DNA from 2 places in the Streptomyces chromofuscus genome. Region 2 is predicted to be linked to the other one. Evidence: riboswitches for the same ligand, from Rfam matches in the RefSeq annotation. Region 2 holds a riboswitch; the other holds the start of a gene.
What was found. A riboswitch is a leader RNA that binds a small molecule or an ion and turns the genes downstream of it on or off. The one in region 2 is predicted to bind cyclic di-AMP.
Positions count from the first base shown of each region.

Region 1: it holds a riboswitch for cyclic di-AMP, as region 2 does, so the genes downstream of both, IPT68_RS17390 (M23 family metallopeptidase) here and IPT68_RS15030 (LysM peptidoglycan-binding domain-containing protein) in region 2, are expected to answer to the same signal.

Region 1 is NZ_CP063374.1:3,863,272-3,869,470, forward strand. Features, by position in the region: gene IPT68_RS17385 (PrsW family intramembrane metalloprotease) at 1-1,193, shown strand, start outside; gene IPT68_RS17390 (M23 family metallopeptidase) at 1,313-2,362, opposite strand; cyclic di-AMP (ydaO/yuaA leader) riboswitch at 2,374-2,553, opposite strand; gene IPT68_RS17395 (PP2C family protein-serine/threonine phosphatase) at 2,745-3,992, opposite strand; tRNA gene IPT68_RS17400 (tRNA-Met) at 4,166-4,239, opposite strand; gene IPT68_RS17405 (phosphopantetheine-binding protein) at 4,529-4,789, shown strand; gene IPT68_RS17410 (beta-ketoacyl-[acyl-carrier-protein] synthase family protein) at 4,779-6,002, shown strand.
Region 2 is NZ_CP063374.1:3,356,389-3,362,587, reverse strand. Features, by position in the region: gene IPT68_RS15040 (cytochrome P450 family protein) at 1-1,124, shown strand, start outside; gene IPT68_RS15035 (LysM peptidoglycan-binding domain-containing protein) at 1,346-2,446, shown strand; cyclic di-AMP (ydaO/yuaA leader) riboswitch at 2,675-2,854, shown strand; gene IPT68_RS15030 (LysM peptidoglycan-binding domain-containing protein) at 2,859-3,557, shown strand; gene eno (phosphopyruvate hydratase) at 4,309-5,589, shown strand; gene IPT68_RS15020 (FtsB family cell division protein) at 5,752-6,199, shown strand, end outside.

The DNA.
Region 1 (6,199 bases), 510 kb from region 2:
CCCTGTCCGGCCTGGTGATCCTCGCCCTGGTCCGCGAGCAGACCGGCACCGAGGGCTTCCTGGTCGGCCTCGGCCTCGCGGTCCTCCCCGTGCCGCTGCTGACAGCCGCCTTCCGGTGGCTGGACCGGGTCGAGCCCGGGCCCTGGCGGAACCTGGTCTTCGCCTTCGCCTGGGGAGCGTGCGCGGCGGCGCTGATAGCCATCGTCGCGAACAGCTTCGCCACCCAGTGGATAGCGACCGCGACCGCCGACCCGACCAGCGCCGACACCTGGGGCGCCACGGTCATAGCCCCGGTCGTCGAGGAGTCCGCGAAGGCGGCCGCGATCCTGCTGCTCTTCCTCTTCCGGCGCCGCGACTTCACCGGGATCCTCGACGGCGTCGTCATAGCCGGCGTCACCGCCACCGGCTTCGCCTTCACCGAGAACATCCTCTACCTCGGCACCGCCTTCGGCACCGACCAGCTGGCCGGCCACAGCGGGATCGCCTCCGTGACCGCCGCTACCTTCTTCGTGCGGGTCGTCATGTCGCCGTTCGCGCACCCCCTGTTCACCGTGTTCACCGGCATCGCCTTCGGCATCGCCGCGCTCGCCGGGGAACGCCAGCGGCTGCGCCGGATCCTGCTGCCGCCGGCCGGGCTGCTGCTCGCGATGGGCATGCACGCCTTGTGGAACGGCTCGGCGACCTTCGGCGACTTCGGCTTCTTCGCGGTGTACGGCGGCTTCATGGTCCCCGCGTTCGGCCTGCTGACCTGGCTGGTGGTCTGGACGCGGCAGCGGGAGCTGCGGACCGTCCGCGAGGAGCTGCCCGCCTACGTCGTCGCCGGCTGGCTCTCGCCCGCCGAACCGTTCGCCCTCGGCTCGATGCGGGCCCGCCGCCTGGCCCGCGAGTACGCCGGCCACCACCTCGGCAAACCGGCCGCGCGGGCCGTCGCGCAGTACGAGGCGTACGCCACGTCCCTGGCCTTCCTGCGGCACCGGGGCCGCCGCGGCCGGGCCCGGACCGACTTCGTCGTGCGGGAACGCGAGCTGCTGAGGGAACTGTGGAACCGCCGTGAGATCGCCCGGCCGGCCCTGGAGTACGCGGCACGCGTGACCGCCCCGCCGATGCCGGCGATGATGCCGCCGGTGTACGGCTGGGCGCCGGCGCACGGGCCGACGGCGCCCTACCCGGTGTACAACCCGTACCGGTCGTAGGACTGCCGGTCGTAGGACACCACGTAGGACACCAGAGGGCCGCGGACAGCCGAAACCGGCAGCCCTGACGTCGGGGGGTTGCCGTCAGGACCGCCGGGGTTGGAGGGGGAACGCGTTCCTTAAGGGGTGAGGCCCTTGCTCTGCAGCCAGGCCAGCGGGTCGAGTCCGCCGCCGCCGGTGTGCACCTCCAGGTGCAGGTGCGCGCCGGTCACGTTGCCGGTCGCGCCCACGCGGCCGATGACCTCGCCCGTGGTGACCTTCTGGCCGACGCTGACGCCGATCGACGACTGGTGGGCGTACCAGATCTCGGTGCCGTCGTCGAGGGTCAGCACGGTCTTGTAGCCGTACGACCCGTTCCAGCCCGCCTCGGTGATGGTGCCGCTGTGCACCGCCTTGATCGGGGTGCCCGTGGGCGCGGCGAAGTCGAGGCCCGTGTGGTAACCGGACGACCACAGGGCGCCGGCCTGGCCGAAGGTGGAGGTGATGGTGTACGAGGAGGTCGGCAGCGCGTACTGCCTGGCCAGGGCGGCGAGCCGCTCGGCCTCGGCCTTCTTGCGGGCCTCCTCCTCGGCGAGGGCCTTGGCGGCGGCGGCCTTCTCCTCGGCCTCCTTCTCCGCCTTGGCCGCGGCCTCGGCGGCGGCCTTCTCGGCGGCGGCCGCGGCCTCCGCTGCGGCCTTGCTCTCGACCTGCTCCTGCTGCTGCTCGGCCTGCGCGATGATGCGGGCACGCAACGCCTCACCGGCGTCGGTGGTGCCCTCCGCGGTCTCCGCGGGGGTCGCGCCGAGGCTGCTGAGCGGGGCACTCGCGAGCTGGGGCTCGGTGGAGTCTGCGTCCTCGTCGTCGGACATCAGCGCGCCGACGGAGGGCAGGTCGGGCATGGAGATCGACACCGGCGGCTTGCCCGCGTTCGCACTGGCCATGCCGCCCGCGCCGACCGCGGCTATGACGCCGACGCCGAGAACGGTGGAGCTGCGGGCGAGTCCACCGCCGCGCTGCTTGCTGACACGGTGCCGACCGCGTACGGGGCGGATGGTCTCCGCAGTGGGATTCCACTCCTCCCACGGGCCCTCGTCGGTGCGCTGCGCGCCGTAGACGAACGTGTCGGTGCTGTCGGCGGCGCGCTGGCCAGGCACGAACGGGGCTTGTGGGGCAGGCCGGTTGGACGCCACGTGGGCGTACTCCTTTCCTTCCTTCTCGCCTACCGGGTTAGCTGACGGGTTCGGAGCAGGAAGGTCTCCTACGCGCGTAAACCAGCCGTACCACTACGGCGGCATACGCCCGATTCACCCCAAGGTGGTGGTTCCCCGGTTCCCTTGTGCGGCCGGTAAGGGCCTCGCGCGGGATTCGGCGCGTGCGCACGGAGCCGCCTCTTGTGACGGCTGGGACGACCGCGCTGCGTTATCGGACGTTAATAGAACCAGGGCCTGATTTCCAAGCCGTTCCACTTGATCATTAAGGTTTTCCGCCAGGACGTACGGGCCATCAACGACGAAAATCGGGCGAGTTGACCTCCGGTCAGGACCGTACCCATTTCTGACTGCATGTCAGTTGTCATGCGGAGGGCGTTTGTTCCATCACCCCTGGTGACGGTCGCCGGACGGCGAGCAGAGCCATGTCGTCGGTGGTGCCGCCCTCGCTGTGCCGGCGAACGTCTTCGGCCACCGCGCAGAGCAGTTCGGCGGGCCCGCCGAAGGTCCGGCCGGCCAGCCGGGCCGCCGGGTCGTAGAAGACGCCCCGGGCGTCCCGCGCCTCGGACAAGCCGTCCGTGTACAGCAGCAGCGTCGCGCCGCCCGGGAAGCGGGACTCCTCCGCGCGGTCCGGCCAGGAGGCCAGCTCACCCATGCCGAGCGGCAGCGCCGCCTGCCGGGCGGGCAGCGGGCGCACCGTGCCGTCGGCGTAGAGCATCAGCGGCGGCGGATGGCCGCGGTTGAGGATGCGGACGACACCGTCCTCGTGCGGGATCTCGGCGAGTACGGCGGTGGTGAACCCCTCGAAGGCGTCGATCGCGTCCCGTCGCGTGCCCTCGCGCGTCAGCGCCCGCTCCAGCCGCCGCGCCACCGCCTCCAGCGTCGCCTCGTGCTCGGCGGCCTCCCGGAACGCCCCGACGACCACGGCGACCGCCGCCACCGCCCCCATGCCCTTGCCGCGCACGTCCCCCACCACGAGCCGTACGCCGTACCGGCTGTCCTGCACCGCGTACAGATCGCCGCCGATGAAGGCATCCGCCTGCGCGGCCTCGTAGCGCGCGGCGACCTCGAAGCCGCCGATCCGCTCCATCGGCTCCGGCAGTACCGCCAGCTGGGCGGCCTCGGCGATCTCCCAGGCCGAATGGAGACGGGCGTGGCTGCGCCGGACGAGCCCGTTGATCAGCAGGGCGAGGGCGGCGACCGTCACCACGGTGACCTGCTCGGTGAGCGCCTCGACCTGGAGGAGGTCGCCGTACCGGATGTCCACCGCCATGCCCACGGCGACGGCGGCGACGCCGATGAGAAGCGTGGCCCGGCGGGAAAGAAGCGGTGCGGCGATCAGCGGGGCGGCGGTGAACAGCGGGGCGGCGCTGAAACCGCGGGGGGTGAGGTAGTCGTAGCAGCCGCCGATGACGACGAGCAGGGCGGGGAGGGCGCGGACGAAGGTGCGGGCGAAGAAGACCGGCCGTTCCTCGGTGGGCGGCTCGGGCGGCTCGGGGCGCGCGAGCGCGGGGGAGTCACGGGGGCGACCCGAGCCGGGAGCCCCGCCCTCGGGGAGCCCGCCGCCGGCTCCGGGGTACGGCCGCTCTCCTTCTGCCTCCGCAGGCCGCACTGTCCTCTCCCACCACGACGGTCACCGCACCTGTCCAGCGTTCCCGCAGTGGGCGCGCGGGACCAGCCCGGATGGGCCGACCGGATGAGGGGAGAGAGTGAGAGGAGAGGGCGAGGACCGGAAACGACTCGGGGCCGGAACCCATGATCTGGATTCCGGCCCCGGGCCTTCAGTAGCGGGGACAGGATTTGAACCTGCGACCTCTGGGTTATGAGCCCAGCGAGCTACCGAGCTGCTCCACCCCGCGTCGGTATGACACCAGTGTACGGCATGCGCGGGGCCCGACGCGCCACGGTTTCCCCCGACCCCCGCTGAGCAGGCGGTTTCCGGCCGGACGCCGGCTACGGGGGCCGGGTACGGGGGCCGGGGACCACCCGATTGACGGGTAGCCGGCCACCCGTTCTCGCGCGTTCATCCCAGCTGGGGGCGGCCGAGGGCGCGGGCCGTCGCGCGTCCGCGGACCCCACCAGCGCAGGAACGCGAGCGGTGGCCCCGTTGGTGCCGCACCGACCGCAGACCGAACAGGAGACCACCGTATGACCCAGGCCACGGAACGGACCGAGTTGCCCGAGCGGCTGGTCGAGCTGATCACCCACCACTTGGAAGTGCGGGTGGACCGGGACCGGCTGACGCCCGACGTGACCTTCGCGAGCATCGGCATGGACTCGCTGTCCCTGATGGAGCTGGTCGTGGCCGCCGAGGAGGAGTTCGGCATCGTGCTGCCCGACGAGGCGCTGGACCTCTCCCCCGCCTCCACCCTCGGTGACGCCGCCCGGGCCTTCCGCGATGCGGCCTGACGTCGCGGTCACCGGGCTCGGCCTGGTGACACCCGCCGGGCTGACCGCCGGGGACAACTGGTCGGCCCTGTGCCGGGGCCGCTCGCTGGCCGCCCCGGATCCCGAACTCGCCGGCCTGCCTGTCGACTTCTCGTGCCAGGTGACCGGGCTGGACGCCGAACGGGAGCTCGGACGTCCGCTCGCCCGGCGCATGGACGGCTTCCTGCGGTTCGCCCTGGTCGCCGCCCGGCGGGCGGTCGCCGACGCCGGGCTCGATCCGCTGACCTGGCGGGGCGAGCGGGTGGGGGTCGTCCTCGGGGTCGGCTCGAACAGCCTGAGCACGTACGTCACCGAGTTCGGCCACCTCAGCGCGGGGCGCCCGGAGCGGGTGTCGCCGCTCGCGCTGCCGCGCAGCGTGCCGAGCATGGCCGCCGGGGAGGTGTCCATCGACCTGGGGGCGCGCGGCCCCAGCTTCACCACGTCCAGCGCCTGCGCCTCGGGGGCGACCGCGATCGGGGTCGCGCGGGATCTGGTGCGGTCGGGAGCGTGCGACATCGTGCTGGCGGGGGGCGCCGAGTCGGCCCGGTCCCGGATGACGGCCACCTGTTTCACGCGCATGCGCGCGCTGTCCCGCCGCCGCGAGCGGCCCGACCTCGCCAGCCGGCCGTTCGACGCGGCGCGGGACGGGTTCGTGCTCGGGGAGGGCGCGGGGGTCCTGGTGCTCGAGCGGCCCTCCGCCGCCCGGGCCCGCGGGGCGTCCGTCCTCGCCCTGCTGCGCGGATACGGCGCGACCGCCGACGCCCACCACCCCGTCGCCCCGCACCCCGAGGGCGCGGGTGCCGTCCTCGCCCTCGGGGCCGCCCTCACGGACGCGGGCTGCGCGGCGCGGGACGTCGGCCACGTGAACGCGCACGGCACCTCGACGCCGTTGAACGACGCGGCCGAGGCGACGGCCCTGCGGCGGGTCTTCGGGGACGGGGGGCCACCGGTCACCGCGTCCAAGGGCGTGATCGGGCACGCGCTCGGGGCGGCCGGCGCCATCCAGGCGGCGTACACGGTGCTCGCCCTGCGCCACGGGAGTGTGCCGCCGGTGGCGAACTTCGATGGGCAGGACGGCGACCACAAGCTCGACGTCGTGGCCGGGCGCCCGCGGCCGGTGGACGCGGGCCTGGGCATCAGCTGCTCGTTCGGGTTCGGCGGGCAGAACGCCGTGCTGCTGTTCGAGGCGGCTTAGCGGGGCGCGGGCGCCGGTGCGGGCGAGGCGGGGCGCTGGTGCCGGCACAGGAGCGCCGGCGCCGGTGCCCCCTCCACGGGGCGCGGGTGCCGCGCCGGACTCGGCGGGACGCCGGTGCGGGAGCCGTACCGACCCCACCCGCGCTGGTGCCGGCACAGGAGCGCCGACGCCGCAGCCCCCTCCACGGGGCGCAGGCG
Region 2 (6,199 bases):
CCGCGCACCACGACGAGCCCGCGCACGCCAAGGGCAAGACGGGCATCCCGGGTGAGCGCAAGGCCGAGTTGATGACGCATCTGCTCAACATCGACCCGCCGGACCACACTCGGCTGCGCAGGCTCGTCTCGAAGGCGTTCACCCCGCGCCGCGTCGCCGAGTTCGCGCCGCGCGTGCAGGAGCTCACCGACGACCTCATCGACCGGTTCGCCCGCACCGGCTCCGCCGATCTCATCCACGAGTTCGCCTTCCCGCTGCCCATCTACGCCATCTGCGACATGCTCGGCGTCCCGCGCGAGGACCAGGACGACTTCAGGGACTGGGCCGGCATGATGATCCGGCACGGAAGCCAGGCAGCCGGCGGCCGAAGCACGTCGTCCGCCGAGGGCGGCGGGAAGCGGACGGGCAGCCCTCGGGGCGGCGTCGCGCGGTCGGTGAAAATGATGCGCGGTTACCTCTCCGAGCTGATCCACCGCAAGCGCGAGTCCCTCCCCGCCGAACCCGGCCCCGGCGAGGACCTCATCTCCGGCCTGATCCGCGCCTCCGACCACGGGGAGCACCTCACCGAGAAAGAGGCCGCGGCCATGGCCTTCATCCTGCTGTTCGCCGGGTTCGAGACCACCGTCAACCTCATCGGCAACGGCACTTACGCGCTGCTCACCCACCCCGGCCAGCGCAGCCGCCTCCAGCAGTCCCTCGCCCGCGGCGAACGCGCCCTGCTGGAGACCGGCGTCGAGGAACTCCTGCGCTACGACGGCCCCGTGGAACTCGCCACCTGGCGGTTCGCCACGCAGCCGCTCACCATCGGCGGACAGGACATCGCACCCGGCGACCCCGTCCTCGTCGTGCTCGCCGCCGCCGACCGGGACCCGGAGCGGTTCGCGGACCCGGACACCCTCGACCTCGCCCGCCGCGACAACCAGCACCTGGGCTACGGCCACGGCATCCACTACTGCCTCGGCGCGCCCCTCGCCCGGCTGGAGGGCCAGACCGCGCTGGCCACCCTTCTCACCCGCCTCCCGGACCTGAGACTCGCGGTGGATCCGGCGGAACTGCGCTGGCGTGGCGGGCTCATCATGCGGGGTCTGCGAACACTGCCGGTGGAGTTCACGCCCGTTCCGTAGCCGGGCGGTACAAGCGGGCGGTACAGGCCGGAGGTACCATCCGACGGTCAAGAGGGCGGCACCAGCGCGAACGTGACACGCGTTCAACTCTGTGATGTTCACGTGATCTGTGCGGCATTAACTTGTGACAAGTGATCGACTGCCGATACGTTCACGCCATCAGCGTGACGGCTGTCATCGGCCGCCGCGCTGGTCCCTGTTGTCTTGCGAAAGGTCCCCGCATGCTTTCCGGGAACGGTCGTCACCGTCGCCCCCGCCAGGCGCCCGCCCTTGTCGTCGCGGCCGGGGTGACCGGCTCCGCCATCGCCATCCCCCTTCTCGGCGCCACCGGCGCGAGCGCGGCCAGCGGGACGACCTGGGACCGGGTCGCCGAGTGCGAGACCGGCGGCTCCTGGAGCGCCGACACGGGCAACGGGTACTACGGCGGGCTGCAACTCTCCCAGGACGACTGGGAGAAGTACGGCGGCCTCACCTACGCGGCGAGAGCGGACCAGGCCAGCCGTTCGCAGCAGATCGCCGTGGCCGAGAAGGTCCTCGCGGACCAGGGTGTCGGCGCGTGGGCGACCTGCGGTCCGCTCGTGGGGCTCGACACCGACTCCGAGGCGGCTGTGGTCGACACGGGCGTGGCCGGTGACGCGTCGAGTACGCCGGTGGGTACGATATCGGGCGGTTCGGGAAGTCTGTCCAACTCGCTTGGCTTGTCCCATTCATCCGGTGGCGCCCGCTCCGGCGACATCGACGGCGCGTCGGGCCGCTCCAGCGGTTCGAACGGCTCGAATGGATCCAACAAGTCCAATAGGCCCACGGATTCCGCCACATCCACTGATTCCGGCGAATCCGCCAAATCCACCCCTTCCGCCGGCTCCATCACCTCCAGGCCTTCCCACTCCATCCCCTCCTCCGGTTCCGCCGAATCGCCCGGGGCGGGTCAATCGCCGACGGAATCGGGCAAATCCCCGAAAAGCTCGCCGTCTTCAGGGCTGTCGTGGAGCACGCCGAACAGGTCCAGCCTCACCGACACGGGCTCCCTCGGCACCGGCAAGCACCGCGGGAGCAGTGCGAACGAGGAGCCGGCCGGCGGCCGGGGCGCCGAATCGACCGGGCGGCACGCCTCGCGTGACGGTGCCACCCCCCGTGCGGCCGCCGGCGGTTCGTACACGGTCCAGGAGGGCGACAGTCTCTCGGGGATCGCCGACTCCCTTGGCGTGCACGGCGGATGGTCCGCGCTCTACGCCGGGAACAAGGACTCCCTCGGCACCGACCCCGACCTCATCCGGCCCGGTCAGACGCTGGAGGTAAGGGGCGAAACGGGCGGAAAGTAGACCAGAGGGCGAGCCGGAGGGCGGCTCGGAAACGGCCCGGGAGCAGCGGGAGTTCACGTCACACTTCGAGCCGAATGTCCGGTTTGGCGAAAGTGTGGGATGAGTCTCAGAAGCCCTGATCGTCTTTGAAATTCCGCCGATCGCCTGTCTACGGTCATGACCGCTCGCCAATGCGAGCCCCGGCAGCCGTAACGCCGAATCCTGCCAGCGGCCGCCCGGGAACAGTCGTCGCGTCAAGCGCCGTAGGCAGGAGCGGGGGACCCAAGGTAAGTGCCGGGTCCGGCAGTTGAGGAGACTCAGCGCCGGAACCGGCTCGGGGTGAAGCCGCGCCTCCCACGGAGGTGTGGCCGGGCAACTCAACCGGCCCGAACCCGACAGCTCACCTCGCAGGCGTCGGTGAGGGGACCCAACCATGCTGTTTTCCGGCAAGGGCAAGCACCGTCGTCCGTCCAAGACCGTTCGCGCCATCGCCGCCGTCGGCGTCACCGGCGCCGCCGCCGTCGCCGCGCCGCTGATGGCGGCCGGCAGCGCCTCCGCCGCGACCGCCGCCGAGTGGGACGCCGTCGCCCAGTGCGAGTCCGGCGGCAACTGGTCCATCAACACCGGTAACGGCTACTACGGCGGTCTGCAGTTCTCCGCCTCGACGTGGGCCGCGTACGGCGGTACCCAGTACGCCGCCACGGCCGACCAGGCCTCCAAGGAGCAGCAGATCCAGATCGCCGAGAAGGTGCTCGCGGGTCAGGGCAAGGGCGCCTGGCCGGTCTGCGGCACGGGCCTGTCGAACGCCACCTACACCGGCGGCGGCTCCACCGACAGCGGCTCCTCGCAGAGCACCGAGCAGAGCGCCGAGACCAGCACGCGTGCGACCGAGCAGCAGTCGGCCTCCCGTTCGCAGGAGCGCCCGGCCGCCAAGGAGACGGTCACCACGCCGACCGGTCAGAAGGTCGAGAAGGGCGACGGCGAGTACAAGGTCGTCGAGGGCGACACCCTCAGCACCATCGCCGCCGAGCACGACGTCGAGGGCGGCTGGGAGAAGCTGTTCCAGCTGAACAAGGACATCGTCGACGACGCCGACCTCATCTTCCCGGGTCAGCAGCTGCACCTGAAGTAAGAGGGGTTTCGCAGCAGACCCACAGCGCCCTCACATGAGGGGCCGCCATGCTGGAGGCCCCGAGAGGCTCCCGTGAGGGCTACCCCCCGTCCCCACGGGTCCCCCGCCCCGGTGCGTGTTCCCCCGCACGCGCCGGGGCGGGGCTTTTCGCGTCACCGGCTCACTCGTCCGCTACGCGCCCGCTCAGGTCTCCGTCGAAGCCTGCTGTCGTCGCCGAGGCCCTTCGCCGCCACCTGACGTCTCCCGTCGAAGCCTCTGCCGTCACCGATGCCTCTGCGCCCGTTGGCGGCCTCTGTCGCCACCGGCGCGTCTTGCGCCCGTCGGCGTCCTCTGCCGTCAATCGGCGCCTCTTGCGCCCACCGGCGTCATCCGCCGGAGCCCGCTGCCCCCGCCCGACGCCCTCCGCGCCCCCACCGGCGTCTCCTGCCGACGCCTCCTCCTCCACCGACGCCCTCCGCCGCCACCGGCATCTCCCGCCGCCACATGCGCCTCCCGCCGACGCCCCACCCCGTCGCCGCCGCGGTCGACGCCCCCACCGTCGGCGCCCCTCACCACCGACGCCCGCCCTCCCCATCACCTCTTCGTGCCGCCCACTTGTGACCCCGTCTTTGTTCCGTTCGGAAACAATTTACTCTCGGTTCCGTCCATGAGGTGGGCGACCGGCTGGCCGATCGCACGGAGCCGGTTAGGCTCGTCTCGCAGAGCCGCTGCGGTCCTGCTAAACCGCGTCACATCCACGAAGGAGATGCTCGTGCCGTCCATCGACGTCGTCGTAGCCCGGGAAATCCTGGACTCCCGAGGCAACCCCACGGTCGAGGTCGAGGTCGGCCTCGACGACGGCAGCACGGGTCGTGCCGCCGTTCCGTCCGGCGCTTCCACCGGCGCCTTCGAGGCCATCGAGCTCCGCGACGGCGACCCCAACCGCTACCTCGGCAAGGGCGTCGAGAAGGCCGTCCTCGCCGTCATCGAGCAGATCGGCCCTGAGCTGGTCGGCTACGACGCCACCGAGCAGCGCCTGATCGACCAGGCGATGTTCGACCTGGACGCCACCGACAACAAGGGCTCCCTCGGCGCCAACGCCATCCTCGGCGTCTCGCTCGCCGTCGCCCACGCCGCCTCCGAGGCCAGCGACCTGCCGCTGTTCCGCTACCTGGGCGGCCCGAACGCGCACCTGCTGCCGGTGCCGATGATGAACATCCTGAACGGCGGCTCGCACGCCGACTCCAACGTGGACATCCAGGAGTTCATGATCGCCCCGATCGGCGCGGAGTCCTTCTCCGAGGCGCTGCGCTGGGGCGCCGAGGTCTACCACACCCTGAAGAAGGTCCTGAAGAACAAGGGCCTGTCCACCGGCCTCGGCGACGAGGGCGGCTTCGCCCCCAACCTCGGCTCCAACCGCGAGGCCCTCGACCTCATCCTCGAGGCCATCAAGGAGGCCGGCTACGCCCCCGGCGAGCAGATCGCCCTCGCCCTCGACGTGGCCGCGTCCGAGTTCTACAAGGACGGCTCCTACGTCTTCGAGGGCAAGGAGCGCTCGGCCGCCGAGATGACCGAGTACTACGCCGAGCTGGTCGCGGCGTACCCGCTGGTCTCCATCGAGGACCCGCTGTTCGAGGACGACTGGGAGGGCTGGAAGACCATCACCGCCAAGCTCGGTGACAAGGTCCAGCTCGTCGGCGACGACCTGTTCGTCACCAACCCGGAGCGTCTGGCCCGGGGCATCGAGGAGGGCGCGGGCAACGCGCTGCTCGTCAAGGTCAACCAGATCGGCTCGCTGACCGAGACCCTGGACGCCGTGGAGCTGGCCCAGCGCAACGGCTTCAAGTGCATGATGTCCCACCGCTCCGGCGAGACCGAGGACGTCACCATCGCCGACCTCGCCGTCGCCACCAACTGCGGCCAGATCAAGACCGGCGCCCCGGCCCGCTCCGAGCGCGTCGCCAAGTACAACCAGCTGCTGCGCATCGAGGAGATCCTCGACGACGCCGCGGTGTACGCCGGCCGCAGCGCCTTCCCGCGCTTCAAGGGCTGAGCGCCTTCGAGGGCTGAACTCCTGCGAAGGGCCAAAGCGCCTTCGACGGCCGAGTGACGCCCTCGTAGGAAGCGTCGTACGTACGTCCCCGCACCCGGTCCCGTACCGTGTGCGGGGACGTACGCGCGTGTGCACACGCAGGCATGGGGAGGCGAGAGCCAGATGGCCGTGAAGGAACGCGACCGTTTCTCCACCGCGACCAGGATCCGGCTGCTCGGTGAGCAGACCGCGGCGCGCGTCTACCGCTCGCAGACCCGCCGCCAGGCCCGCCGCTCCCGGCTCACCGGCCGCGCGGCCCTGCTCGCCCTCGTCGTCTGCTCACTGGTCGTCGCGCTCGCCTACCCGATAAGGCAGTACGTCGCCCAGCGCGCCGAGATCACCGACCTCCAGCGGCAGAAGGAGCAGGCCCGGGAGCGGGTCGAGGAACTGCGCGACCTCAAGGCGCGTTGGCAGGACGACGCGTACGCGGAGCAGCAGATCCGTGAGCGGCTGCACTACGTGATGCCGGGGGAGACCGGTTACGTCGTGATCGACCCGGACGCGGCCAGGCAGTCCCGCGCCGACCAGGGCGCGGCCGACCGCCCCTGGTACGCGAACGTCTGGGACGGGG